Prosthecomicrobium sp. N25: one gene and its partner. The protein of the gene in region 1 interacts with the protein of each later gene in a pairwise test. Links are inferred from orthologs where the notes say so. Each region holds a gene or a part of one and is shown in the gene's direction. Other genes may lie near its edges.

Region 1 (6,056 bases):
CCTTCGACGGTCGCTTCGTCGAGAAGGCCGCCCAGACGGTGAAGTGAACCGCGGCCTTCGATAACGAGCCCGGGACGGCGACGTCCCGGGACGGCGTCGGAAGACGGGGAGCTACCCGAGCAGCCTACTCGCTATCCAGGCGGCGCCCGCGGTCCTACGGTCCGGGTAGGGCCCGGCAGTCAGAAACGGCCGTGGGCGCCTCGGCCGGTCGTGATCGGGCCAGGACCGGCTGTCCTCGACCTGATGCACCTTCTCGAGCGGTCAGGACCGCACGCTGCCGCGCGCGATCGGCGACGGACCGTCCCCCGTCGCCCGCCGTTCAGAACGGGATTTCGTCGTCCATGTCGGCATTGGAGAAGGCCGGGGGCCGGCTGCCGCCGCCGCCCGAGCCGCCGGCGCGTGGCGCGCCGGAGCCGCCGCCGCGGTCGTAGCCGACGCTCCGCGCGGCCGGGCGACCACCGCCACCACCACCGCCACCGAAGTCCTGGTCGCCGCCGAAATCGTCACCCGATCCGGCGCCGGGACCGCCGCCCTGACCGCGGTCGAGCATGGTCAGCTGGCTGTTGAAGTTCTGCAGCACGACTTCGGTGGTGAAGCGCTTCTGGCCCTGCTGGTCCTCCCACTCGCGGGTCTGCAGCGCGCCCTCGACGTAGACCTTCATGCCCTTCTTCAGGTACTGCTCCGCGACCTTCGCGAGACCCTCGTTGAAGATCACGACGCGGTGCCACTCGGTCTTCTCCCGCCGCTCGCCGGACTGGCGGTCGCGCCAGGTGTCCGTCGTGGCCAGGCGGAGGTTGACGATCGGACGGCCGTCCTGGGTACGGCGGATTTCCGGGTCGGCGCCCAGATTGCCGACCAGGATGACCTTGTTCACGCTTCCGGACATGACGACCTCCTGTTCCGCCGCCACCCTACCCCGCCGGCGCGCCCGCGCCACGCGCGCCGCGGGGCTTATCCACGGCAATCTGTCCCGGAACGGACCAGCCTGCCCGTCCCGACGGGACCCTCGCCGGTGCGGTCCCCGGTGGGCCTTGCCATTCGTTCCCGATCCGTTCTATACAAGCCCGTATCGGAACGCAAGCCACCCCAGCCACCCGAGTCGCGCCGCGAGGATTGAGGGACGGCGTGCGAACCGTTAACGTTCGGCGGCGGCCTCGGGATCCGGCGATCCCGCAGGCGGCTCCTGACGGATCCTGACAGGAGGCCCGTGGGAGGGTCGCGGGCCGGCGGAGCCATCCGCCCGGCCGGGGGACTCGTATTGTTAACAGGGCCGCCGGCCCCCACTTGCGGGACATCCGGCTCCCCGGGCCGTGCACCCTGCCCGCCGACGCAGCCGACGAGAGCGATGATGACCGACAGACCGCGCGCTGGCGCCTCGGCCCTGAAGACGATCTCCATCCGGGGCGCGCGCGAGCACAACCTCAAGAACGTCGACCTCGACCTGCCGCGCGACAGCCTCGTGGTCATGACCGGCCTGTCGGGATCGGGCAAGTCGTCGCTCGCCTTCGACACGATCTACGCGGAGGGCCAGCGCCGCTACGTGGAGAGCCTGTCGGCCTATGCCCGGCAGTTCCTCGAGATGATGCAGAAACCGGACGTCGACCAGATCGACGGGTTGTCGCCGGCGATCTCGATCGAGCAGAAGACCACCTCGCGCAACCCGCGTTCGACCGTAGGCACGGTCACCGAGATCTACGACTACATGCGCCTGCTCTTCGCGCGCGTGGGCGTTCCCTACTCGCCGGCGACGGGCCTGCCGATCGAGAGCCAGACGGTGAGCCAGATGGTCGACCGGACCTTGGCGCTTCCCGAGGGCACGCGGTTCTACCTGCTGGCGCCCATCGTGCGCGGCCGCAAGGGCGAATACCGCAAGGAACTGGCGGACCTGCAGAAAAAGGGCTTCCAGCGCGTCAAGGTCAACGGCGCCTTCCACGAGATCTCCGAGGCGCCCGCCCTCGACAAGAAGCTGAAGCACGACATCGACGTGGTCGTCGACCGCATCGTCGTGCGGGCCGACATGGCGAGCCGGCTCGCCGACAGCTTCGAGACCGCGTTGAAGCTCGCCGACGGGATCGCGATCGCCGAGTTCGCCGACGACAAGGACGACAAGGGCGATCCGCGTCGGCTGATCTTCTCCGAGAAGTTCGCCTGCCCGGTCTCCGGCTTCACGATCTCGGAGATCGAGCCGCGGCTGTTCTCCTTCAACAACCCGTTCGGCGCCTGTCCGACCTGCTCGGGTCTGGGCACCGAGCAGAAGATCGACCCCGCCCTCGTGGTGCCGGACGAGAGCCTGACGCTCCGCAAGGGCGCGGTCGCGCCCTGGGCGCGGTCGACTTCGCCCTTCACCACCCAGACCCTGGAGGCGCTCGGCAAGCATTTCGGCTTCCCGCTCACCGTTCCCTGGCGCGACCTGCCGGAACGGGGGCGGTCCGCGATCCTCTACGGGACGGGAAGCGAGGAGGTGCTGTTCGCCTATGACGACGGGCTGCGCAGCTACCAGACCCGGAAGACCTTCGAGGGCGTCATCCCCAACCTGGAGCGGCGCTGGCGCGAGACGGAGTCCGACTGGTCGCGCGAGGAGATCGAGCGCTACTTCGCCACGACGCCGTGCCGGGCCTGCGGCGGCACCCGGCTGAAGCCGGAGGCGCTGGCGGTCAAGATCGCCGGGCGACACATCGGCGAAGTGTCGGAACTGTCGATCCGCAAGGCGGGCCAGTGGTTCGAATGCCTGCCGGCGGAGCTCACGCCGAAGCAGAACGAGATCGCGGTGCGGATCCTGAAGGAGATCCGGGAGCGCCTGAAGTTCCTGAACGACGTGGGCCTGGAATACCTCACGCTGTCGCGCAACTCCGGGACGCTGTCGGGCGGCGAGAGCCAGCGGATCCGGCTCGCCTCCCAGATTGGCTCGGGCCTGACGGGCGTTCTCTACGTGCTGGACGAGCCCTCCATCGGGCTCCACCAGCGCGACAACGCGCGGCTGCTCGAGACGCTGAAGCACCTGCGCGACATCGGCAACACGGTCATCGTGGTCGAGCATGACGAGGACGCCATCCTGACCGCGGACTACGTGGTCGACGTCGGCCCCGGGGCGGGCATCCACGGCGGGCGGATCGTCTCGCAGGGGACGCCGGCCGAGATCATGGCCGACCCCAACTCGCTGACGGGCCGCTACCTCTCCGGGGATCTCGGCATCGAGGTGCCCGAGCGCCGCCGCAAGCTCACCAAGGGCAAGCAGCTCCGCATCGTCGGCGCGCGCGGCAACAATCTCAAGTCGGTCACGGCCGACATCCCGCTCGGCACCTTCACCTGCGTCACCGGCGTATCGGGGGGCGGCAAGTCGACGCTCGTCATCGACACGCTGTTCCGCTCCGCGGCGCGCAAGCTCAACAACGCCAAGGAGAACCCGGCGCCGCACGACCATGTCGACGGCCTGGAGTTCCTCGACAAGGTGATCGACATCGACCAGTCGCCGATCGGGCGCACGCCGCGCTCCAACCCGGCGACCTACACCGGGGCCTTCACACCCATCCGCGAATGGTTCGCCGGGCTGCCGGAGGCGAAGGCGCGCGGCTACGGGCCGGGGCGTTTCTCGTTCAACGTCAAGGGCGGCCGCTGCGAGGCCTGCCAGGGCGACGGCGTCATCAAGATCGAGATGCACTTCCTGCCGGACGTCTACGTGACCTGCGACGTCTGCAAGGGCAAGCGCTACAACCGCGAGACGCTCGAGGTGCAGTTCAAGGGCAAGTCGATCGCCGACGTGCTCGACATGACCGTCGACGAGGGCGTCGCCTTCTTCCAGGCGGTGCCGGCGATCCGGGAGAAGCTCGAGACGCTGTCGCGCGTCGGTCTCGGCTACATCCACGTCGGGCAGCAGGCGACCACGCTGTCGGGCGGCGAGGCGCAGCGCGTGAAGCTCTCCAAGGAGCTGTCGCGGCGCTCGACGGGGCGCACGCTCTACATCCTCGACGAACCCACCACCGGGCTGCACTTCCACGATGTCGCCAAGCTGCTGGAGGTGCTGCACGAGCTGGTCGACCAGGGCAACACGGTCGTGGTCATCGAGCACAACCTCGAGGTCATCAAGACCGCGGACTGGATCCTGGACCTCGGCCCCGAAGGCGGCGACGGCGGGGGCGAGATCGTCGCCATCGGCCGGCCGGAGGACGTCATCAAGGCGGAGCGCAGCCATACGGGCCGTTTCCTCGCCGAACTCCTCGACCGCCGACCGCCCCGCCGCACCGCCTCGGCGGCGGAGTAGACGGGCGCGGAACGCCGCCGACCTCTTCGGGGATTCGACCACGGACGGCACCGGGAATCGGAGCCGGCCGGCGATGCCTCGGCAAGCCGATGCCGTCCGTCCGGCCCCCGGCGGTCCCGTTCTGCTGCGTCGCACAATGAATAGGATCCCGGGGGTCGCGGCCTCCCGGGCCGACGACTGGATCGATTGAACCTACCCCAGGGATTTCGCCGACCCGCGAGCGATGAGGCTGGATCATGGCTCGATCTTCATTGTGCATTGCACAACGCGCATGACGGACATGCGGGCGCCCCCCTTCAATATGTCAGCCATTCTGCACTATCTTGCAGTCATCGATCGACGCCAAAGGCGACGACGCCCCTCCCGGACCGCCCCCGACAGCGGATCCGGACCCAGAGCGAGGCTGTCCCCGCGGTCTTGGATCCCGGTCCCGTGCCGTTGTTCCTCCCAGACAGGCACCGCCCGGGCACCGCGTCAGGACGTCGACGACCTCGGCCGCACCGGGTCCTCCCCCCGGCCGGCCACAGCCGACGGGGGTTCCTCCCAGCCCCGATCGGACCATCGAACGCCCGCCGGCTCCTCCCTCCGGCGGGCGTTTCGATTCGCCGGCCCATCAGGCATCATCGGTCGACCCCGGGGGACGCCCAGCGATGGACATCGAGATCAGGCCGATGCGGGACGAGGACCGCGAAGCGGTGGCGGACCTTGCGGCGGCCTTGAACCGCGAGGAGGTCGCCGCCCATCGCCAGGCCGGTCATCCCTTCGCGGAGGGCTTCGCGCGTGACCGGGCGGGCGCGGCATCGCCCGTCCTGCAGGTCTTCGCGGCCGCTCGCCAGCACAGAGGACTGGTCCTCGTCGCCTGTGCGGAGCGTCCGGTGGGCTATTTGGCACTCTCCGTCGAGGCGGGGCTGTCGCCCCGCGGCGGTACGGGACCGATCGGCTACGTGGCGGGACTGATGGTGGAGCCGGCCTATCGGGGGCGCGGGCTCGGTCGCCGGCTTCTCGACGAGGCGCGGCGCTTCGCGCGCGAGCGGGGTCTCGCCGCGCTGGTCCTGTCCGTCTCCACGGACAACCCGGGAGCCCGGCGCTTCTACGAGCGCGAGGGGTTCCTCCCCTTCGCGACGGCCATGATGGCCGATCCCGCCGCCTGGCCGTGCCGGGCGACGGGATCCTGCGTCGAAGGAGCGCCCGGCGGTACCGGGCGGTCCGTCACTTGACGACGGTCACCTGGGTGAAGTCCTGGAACCAGCTCTGCGCCGGCTGAAAGCCCTTCACCTTCGGGCTCATCGCGCGCGGGTTCAGGTCGTGGACGATGAAGAGCCACGCGGCATCGTTCACGACAGTCTCGTGGACCTTCGCCAGGATGGCATTGCGCTCGGTCTCGTCGAAGGTGGCATAGGCCTTGTTCAGTCCCTCGTCGACCGCGGGCGCAGCGAACTGGGCCCAGTTGTTGCCGCCCGGCGGGAAGGACGCCGTGTGGAAGAAGCGGAACAGGGTCACCGGGTCGGAGAAGCCCGAGGAGAAGTTCATCCCCACGGTGCCCTTCGACATGGCGGCGGTCGGCGGGTTGCGGGCGGCGACCAGCATGGTGCCCCAGTCCACCGTCTCGAACTCGACCTCGATGCCGACGTCCTTCAGGTTCTGCTGGACGAGCTCGTTCATCGGGATCGGCATCATCTGGCCGGAGCCGGAGGTGGAGATCATGATCTTGGCCTTGACCGGCTTGTCGGGACCGTAGCCGGCCTCCTTGAGCAGGGCCTTGGCCTTGGCGGGGTCGTAGGTGAACTTAACCTCCGGC
Region 2 (5,872 bases), on another replicon or contig:
TTCCCAGTGCCGTGATCGCGGGGGCCGGGCGGCGGCCCTGGCCGGTCCGGCCGCGAACCTCCCAGGCCTCCGGAAAACTGCTGAAGCCGGCGGGCGGCAGCGGGGGTAACATTAAATGTTCTGAATATTTCGGGAGGCCGCCATGTGGAGACCCGTTGCGCCAACCGGCGCGGCTTCGTCCGCGATGCTCAGGGCCGTGCAGGGACAGGTTTTCCCGACCCTCACCTCGTCGCTGATCGTCGGTACCGACGGACCGGACCTCATCTCCCTGCGGGGCCCGGGGAGCGACCCCTTCGCCCCCGGCGACGCCAACGGCCTCGCCGGGGCCGACACGATCCTCGGCAGCTTCGCGCAGAACCGGCTCGACGGCGGAGCCGACAACGATCTCATCGTCGGCGGAACCGGGTCCTTCCTCGTGCCCGGCCGCGTCGAGGGAGCGCTGGCGCGCGGGGCCGACACGGTGGTGGGCGGCTCCGGCGACGACCTCATCTTCGGCGACGAGGCGGATGCGAGCTACACGGCCGGCCTGGTCGGGGTCCTCGACGGTTCCGATCTCCTGGAAGCGGGCGAGGGCCAGGACACGATCTGGGGCGGCGGCGGCCACGACACCATCCGGGGCGATGCCGGGGATGACCTGGCGTACGGCCAGGCGGGCCGGGACGTGCTCGCCGGCGGCGAGGGATCGGACGCACTGTGGGGCGGGGCGGACAACGACGTCCTGAGCGGCGACGCCGGCGACGACCGGCTCGCCGGCGAGGCGGGCCGGGACACCCTGGACGGCGGTGACGGCCGGGACATCCTTCAGGGCGGCGACGGCGCCGACCTGTTGTCGGGCGGCGCCGACGTCGACGTGATCGACGGCGGGGCGGGGAACGACGTCCTCCGGGGCGGGGATGGATTCGACAGGCTTGCGGGCGGCGCCGGAAACGACCTGATCTATGCCGGCGACCATACGGACGACCGGGACGACTCCGACCTCTCGGGCGGCGACGGCCAGGACACGATCTACGGCGGCGACGGCTACGACCGCATCGACGGCGGCGCGGGGGACGACCTCATCTTCAGCTTCAACGGCGGCGTGGACCTCGTGCTGGCCGGGGCCGGCAACGACGTGGTGGTCTGCGGCACGGGCGCGACCACCCATGGGGGCGGCGGCAGCGACCAGGTGCAGGGCGGGTTCCTCATCGACGAGATGTACGGCGACGAGGGCGAGGATTCGCTCTACGGCAACGACGGCCAGGACGTGATGGCGGGCGGGGCGGGGGCGGATCATCTCTTCGGCGGTCGGGACAACGACCGGCTCTACGGCGACGCCGGCCCGGTCCGCGGCCCGGCCGACGAGGGCGGCAACGACGACGCGCTCGACGGCGGCGAAGGGGACGACCTGCTGACCGGCAACCAGGGCCGGGACTACTTCATGTTCAAGTTCGCCTCCGACGACGGCCGCGACACGGTGACGGACCTGACCTTCGCGGACCGGGACTTCTTCGTCCTCGACGTCGACGACCCGCAGACGTTCGACCGCTCGGCGGTGCAGGTCCTGGACGACGGCACCGACACCACGCTGACCTGGACGGGCCACAGCGTGACGCTGCTCGGGGTGACCGGCGGGCCGGACCGGCTCCAGAGCCTGGCGGACCTGGACGCGCTCAGCCAGGCGAAGGCGGGCTACGACGTCGTCTACCTGCTCTGAGGCGGCCTCGTCCTGACACCTCCTGTCAGCACGGCAGCTGCGCGCGCCGGCGGGCGACCTTTTCCCGCCCGGGGACTCGCGCCATATTGGCTCGATGGCCCGCACCCCGAAAACCGTATCCCCGAGCCCCGCGCGCCGGCGCGGGTCCGCGACCGCAGTGCCCGACGACGCCATGCCGTGGGAGGCGCCGGCGGCGACCGGCCTGACGGCCGGCGACGACCCGCCGGCGGACGGCTTCGGGGAGGCGCCGCAGGCGGCCTTCGCGGGCGCCCCGCTCGGCCATTCGGTGGCCGACTGGGCGCGCGAGATCTCCGCGGAGGCGATGCGCGAGGCGCCCGCCCGTCCCGCGGGCGCCAGCCGGGCCAAGGCTCCGGCCGCCGAGCCCGACAAGAAGGCGCGGCCCAAGGGCCGGCAGCGCGGGGCGGACGGCGACGCCTCGCCGGCCGAGCGAGCGCGGGCCGGGCTGATGCCGGTGGCCGGGCTGGACGTCACGCTCGAGGAGGCGGCCGCGATCCCCAAGGGCGGCGCGACCGCCACCGTCGAGGCGCTGGCGGCCCTGATCTCCTCGGGCAACCCGCTCTTCAAGGACGGCAAGCTGTGGACGCCGCACCGTCCGGAGCGGCCCGAGAAGTCCGAGGGCGGCATCGCGCTCAAGATCGTCTCGGAATACGAGCCGGCCGGCGACCAGCCGACCGCCATCGCGGACCTGGTGGCGGGGGTGCAGGGCCAGGAGAAGACGCAGGTTCTGCTCGGGGTGACCGGGTCCGGCAAGACCTTCACGATGGCGCAGGTGATCGAGCGGACGCAGCGGCCGGCGCTCGTGCTGGCGCCCAACAAGACGCTGGCGGCCCAGCTCTACGGGGAGTTCAAGAGCTTCTTCCCGGGCAACGCGGTGGAGTATTTCGTCTCCTACTACGACTACTACCAGCCGGAGGCCTACGTCCCGCGGACCGACACCTTCATCGAGAAGGAATCCTCGATCAACGAGCAGATCGACCGCATGCGCCACGCCGCCACGCGTGCGCTCCTGGAGCGCGACGACGTGATCATCGTCGCCTCGGTCTCCTGCATCTACGGCATCGGCTCGGTCGAGACCTACACGGCGATGACCTTCTCGATCGAGGTCGGCGAGCGGCTCGACCAGCGGCAGCTCCTCGCCGACCTTGTCGCCCTGCAGTACCGGCGCAACGAGGCGGCCTTCGCGCGCGGCACCTTCCGGGTCCGGGGCGACACGGTGGAGATCTTCCCGGCGCACTACGAGGATCGCGCGTGGCGAGTCAGCCTGTTCGGGGACGAGGTTGAATCCATTGTGGAATTCGATCCGCTCACGGGACAGAAGAGCCAGAGCCTGAAGTTCGTGAAGGTCTACGCGAACTCGCATTACGTGACGCCGAAACCGACGTTGCAGCAGGCCATCAGCTCCATCAAGCTCGAGCTGAAGCAGAGGTTGAACGAGCTCCACGCGGCCGGCCGCCTGCTGGAGGCGCAGCGGCTGGAGCAGCGCACGGTGTTCGACCTGGAGATGCTGGAGGCGACCGGCTCCTGCGCGGGCATCGAGAACTACTCGCGCTACCTCACGGGCCGCAAGCCGGGCGAGCCGCCGCCGACGCTGTTCGAATACCTGCCCGACAACGCCCTCGTCTTCGTCGACGAGAGCCACGTGACCATCCCGCAGATCGGCGGCATGTACCGAGGCGACTTCCGCCGCAAGGCGACGCTCGCCGAGTACGGCTTCCGGCTGCCGTCCTGCATGGACAACCGGCCGCTCCGCTTCGAGGAGTGGAACGCCATGCGGCCGCAGACGGTGTGCGTCTCGGCGACGCCGGGCGGCTGGGAGATGGACGAGAGCGGCGGCGTCTTCGCCGAGCAGGTGATCCGCCCGACCGGCCTGATCGACCCGGAGATCGAGATCCGGCCGGCCAAGAGCCAGGTCGAGGACCTGCTCGGGGAGGTCAAGGACGTGGCGAAGCGCGGCTTCCGCAGCCTCGTCACGACGCTGACCAAGCGCATGGCCGAGGACCTGACCGAGTACCTGCACGAGCACGGCGTGCGTGTGCGCTACATGCATTCCGACGTGGAGACCCTGGAGCGCATCGAGATCATCCGCGACCTGCGCCTCGGCGCCTTCGACGTGCTGGTCGGCATCAACCTGCTGCGCGAGGGCCTGGACATCCCGGAATGCGCGCTGGTCGCCATCCTGGACGCCGACAAGGAGGGCTTCCTGCGCTCCGAGACCTCGCTGATCCAGACCATCGGCCGCGCGGCGCGCAACGTCGAGGGGCGGGTCGTACTCTACGCCGACCACATGACCGGCTCGATGGAGCGGGCCATCGCGGAGACCAACCGCCGCCGCGAGAAGCAGCAGGCCTACAACACCCTGCACGGCATCACGCCGGAGACGATCAAGCGCGAGATCGCCGACATCCTCGGCTCTGTCTACGAGCAGGACCACGTCACGGTCGACGCCGGCTTCGCCGACAAGGGCCACCTGGTCGGCCACAACCTCCAGGCCCATATCGCCGACCTCGAGAAGCGCATGCGCGACGCCGCCGCCAACCTCGAATTCGAGACCGCCGCGCGCCTGCGCGACGAGATCAAGAGGTTGCGCGAGACGGACCTGCTGGTGAGCGACGACCCGATCACCCGGCAGTCGGCCCTGGACGACCAGACGGGCGGGTTCGCGGGCGAGCGCAAATACGGCGCGGCGGGCAACCTGCCGCCGTCACGGGTGCGGAAGAACACGCTGGACGAGATGACCGTGGGGCGGACCGAGGTGCCGCTGGGGACCGGGGAGATGCCCAAGCGGCCGGCGCCGAGCACGGCGGCGGGGACGGTCGCGGGGAGGAAGGGGGGGAGGTGGCGGGGGAGGCGGTAGGTGTGCGGAGAAGGGTTGGATCAGGGGCGACTCGTCGACACACCGGGTCGACACTGAATCGAGGTGGGTCAGGCTCGCCGGACCAGGGTTGAGAACCCGGAAATGGGTATGCTGTCACCGGAATTCGGAACTGCGTATGCTGTCACCGCAATTCATGCTGGCCCCGTAAACCAACGGCACACCGCTGACCACGTTCAACCCTCCCGCCTTGCGTGCACAGTTCAGATCGGTCACCATAGGTTATTGATTCCGTAACTGGATGGTGACGATGCGCCAGCATACAATGCAGTTCGCAAATTTCATATTGCGCTTCGGCGAGAAGAAATTCTTACTCGACTACCTGGATACTGTCGTTATTCCCGCGATAACAAGTAAGAAGATTGTCCGTCGCTACGGACGAAAGACAAAATTTAAGTTAGTTGACACAAACATCGTAAGACTGGAGTCCGGCGATAAGCCAGTGTTTGGTGTTTATGGAAGATTAGTCAAAGATACACTATTAGTTCGCACTCAATTGTTGATTGAAGGCGATACTTTAGTGAAAGATGAATCTAGCATGAGATCATCTCCATCATCGTTTTTCCTGCTTGTTATCAATAATCATAGATTAGTCTACTTTCCTGAGACGCCGCATGCACCAGATCTAAAGGCCTTTAAAGCAACAATTCAGTACTTTTTGGACGAAGAACACAGGCGTTACATCAGAAAACTAATCTCGACCCCAATAGGTGCGCCCTTCCCTCGTTCTGTATCGGAGGCCTATTTCGAGAACCCTGCACCTACGCTGGAAGTAGTTCCACTTGGAGGGGGTAAGGACTTAGTCGAATTTTTGCGGCAGTACAAAGTCCTTAAAAAAATATCCCTAAGAGTTGTCCGACCAAACCCAGAACTTGACGGCGCAGAAATACTAGGAGAGCTCGTCGAATACACAAAGAAACTGGAGGCAGATAGCTCGACACTAATTTCAGAAAGCAAAGGTGGTTTGAGTGTAGACGCGGCGATTGAGACTGCCAAAGACGCCATAGAGACAGGAAGCGTTTTCGTCACGACTAACGGGACAGATAAACTGGGTAACCAACTCCAAGGTAATAATGAAAAATTCATCATAACAAGGAATCTAGCAGCAATACCTCCAGACGACTCAGGAACTGCCGCGAAGATGTACGACGCGCTCAAAAAGCTTGGTGATGAACAGATTGTGAAGGTTCCAAGCATTAGTTTATCTAAAGTCAACGCTGATTTCCTGGAGGCGCAAAGTCTGAGCGAATGAGCAAACCGGAAGCCTTTTTCCCAGACAAAGACTT

The links. The genes of interacting proteins can lie anywhere in the genome.
Region 2: the proteins of uvrA (region 1) and uvrB interact in binary tests that used the Escherichia coli proteins (3 or more experiments, as listed by UniProt). The link is inferred for Prosthecomicrobium sp. N25 from one-to-one orthologs.

The regions. Positions count from the first base shown.
Region 1 is NZ_JBBCAT010000001.1:2,727,594-2,733,649, reverse strand. The notes cover bases 1,034-4,458. They hold uvrA (excinuclease ABC subunit UvrA), read left to right. Parts: upstream 1,034-1,345; coding sequence 1,346-4,258; downstream 4,259-4,458. In the rest of the region: WBG79_RS12475 (ABC transporter substrate-binding protein), read left to right, coding at 1-47; ssb (single-stranded DNA-binding protein), read right to left, coding at 320-886; WBG79_RS12460 (GNAT family N-acetyltransferase), read left to right, coding at 4,909-5,475; WBG79_RS12455 (ABC transporter substrate-binding protein), read right to left, coding at 5,468-6,056. UniProt on the Escherichia coli protein: The UvrABC repair system catalyzes the recognition and processing of DNA lesions. UvrA is an ATPase and a DNA-binding protein. A damage recognition complex composed of 2 UvrA and 2 UvrB subunits scans DNA for abnormalities.
Region 2 is NZ_JBBCAT010000003.1:326,841-332,712, reverse strand. The notes cover bases 1,528-4,768. They hold uvrB (excinuclease ABC subunit UvrB), read left to right. Parts: upstream 1,528-1,865; coding sequence 1,866-4,568; downstream 4,569-4,768. Other genes in these bases: WBG79_RS20700 (calcium-binding protein), read left to right, coding at 1,528-1,693. Outside these bases: more of WBG79_RS20700, read left to right, coding at 143-1,527; WBG79_RS20690 (hypothetical protein), read left to right, coding at 4,837-5,838. UniProt on the Escherichia coli protein: The UvrABC repair system catalyzes the recognition and processing of DNA lesions. A damage recognition complex composed of 2 UvrA and 2 UvrB subunits scans DNA for abnormalities.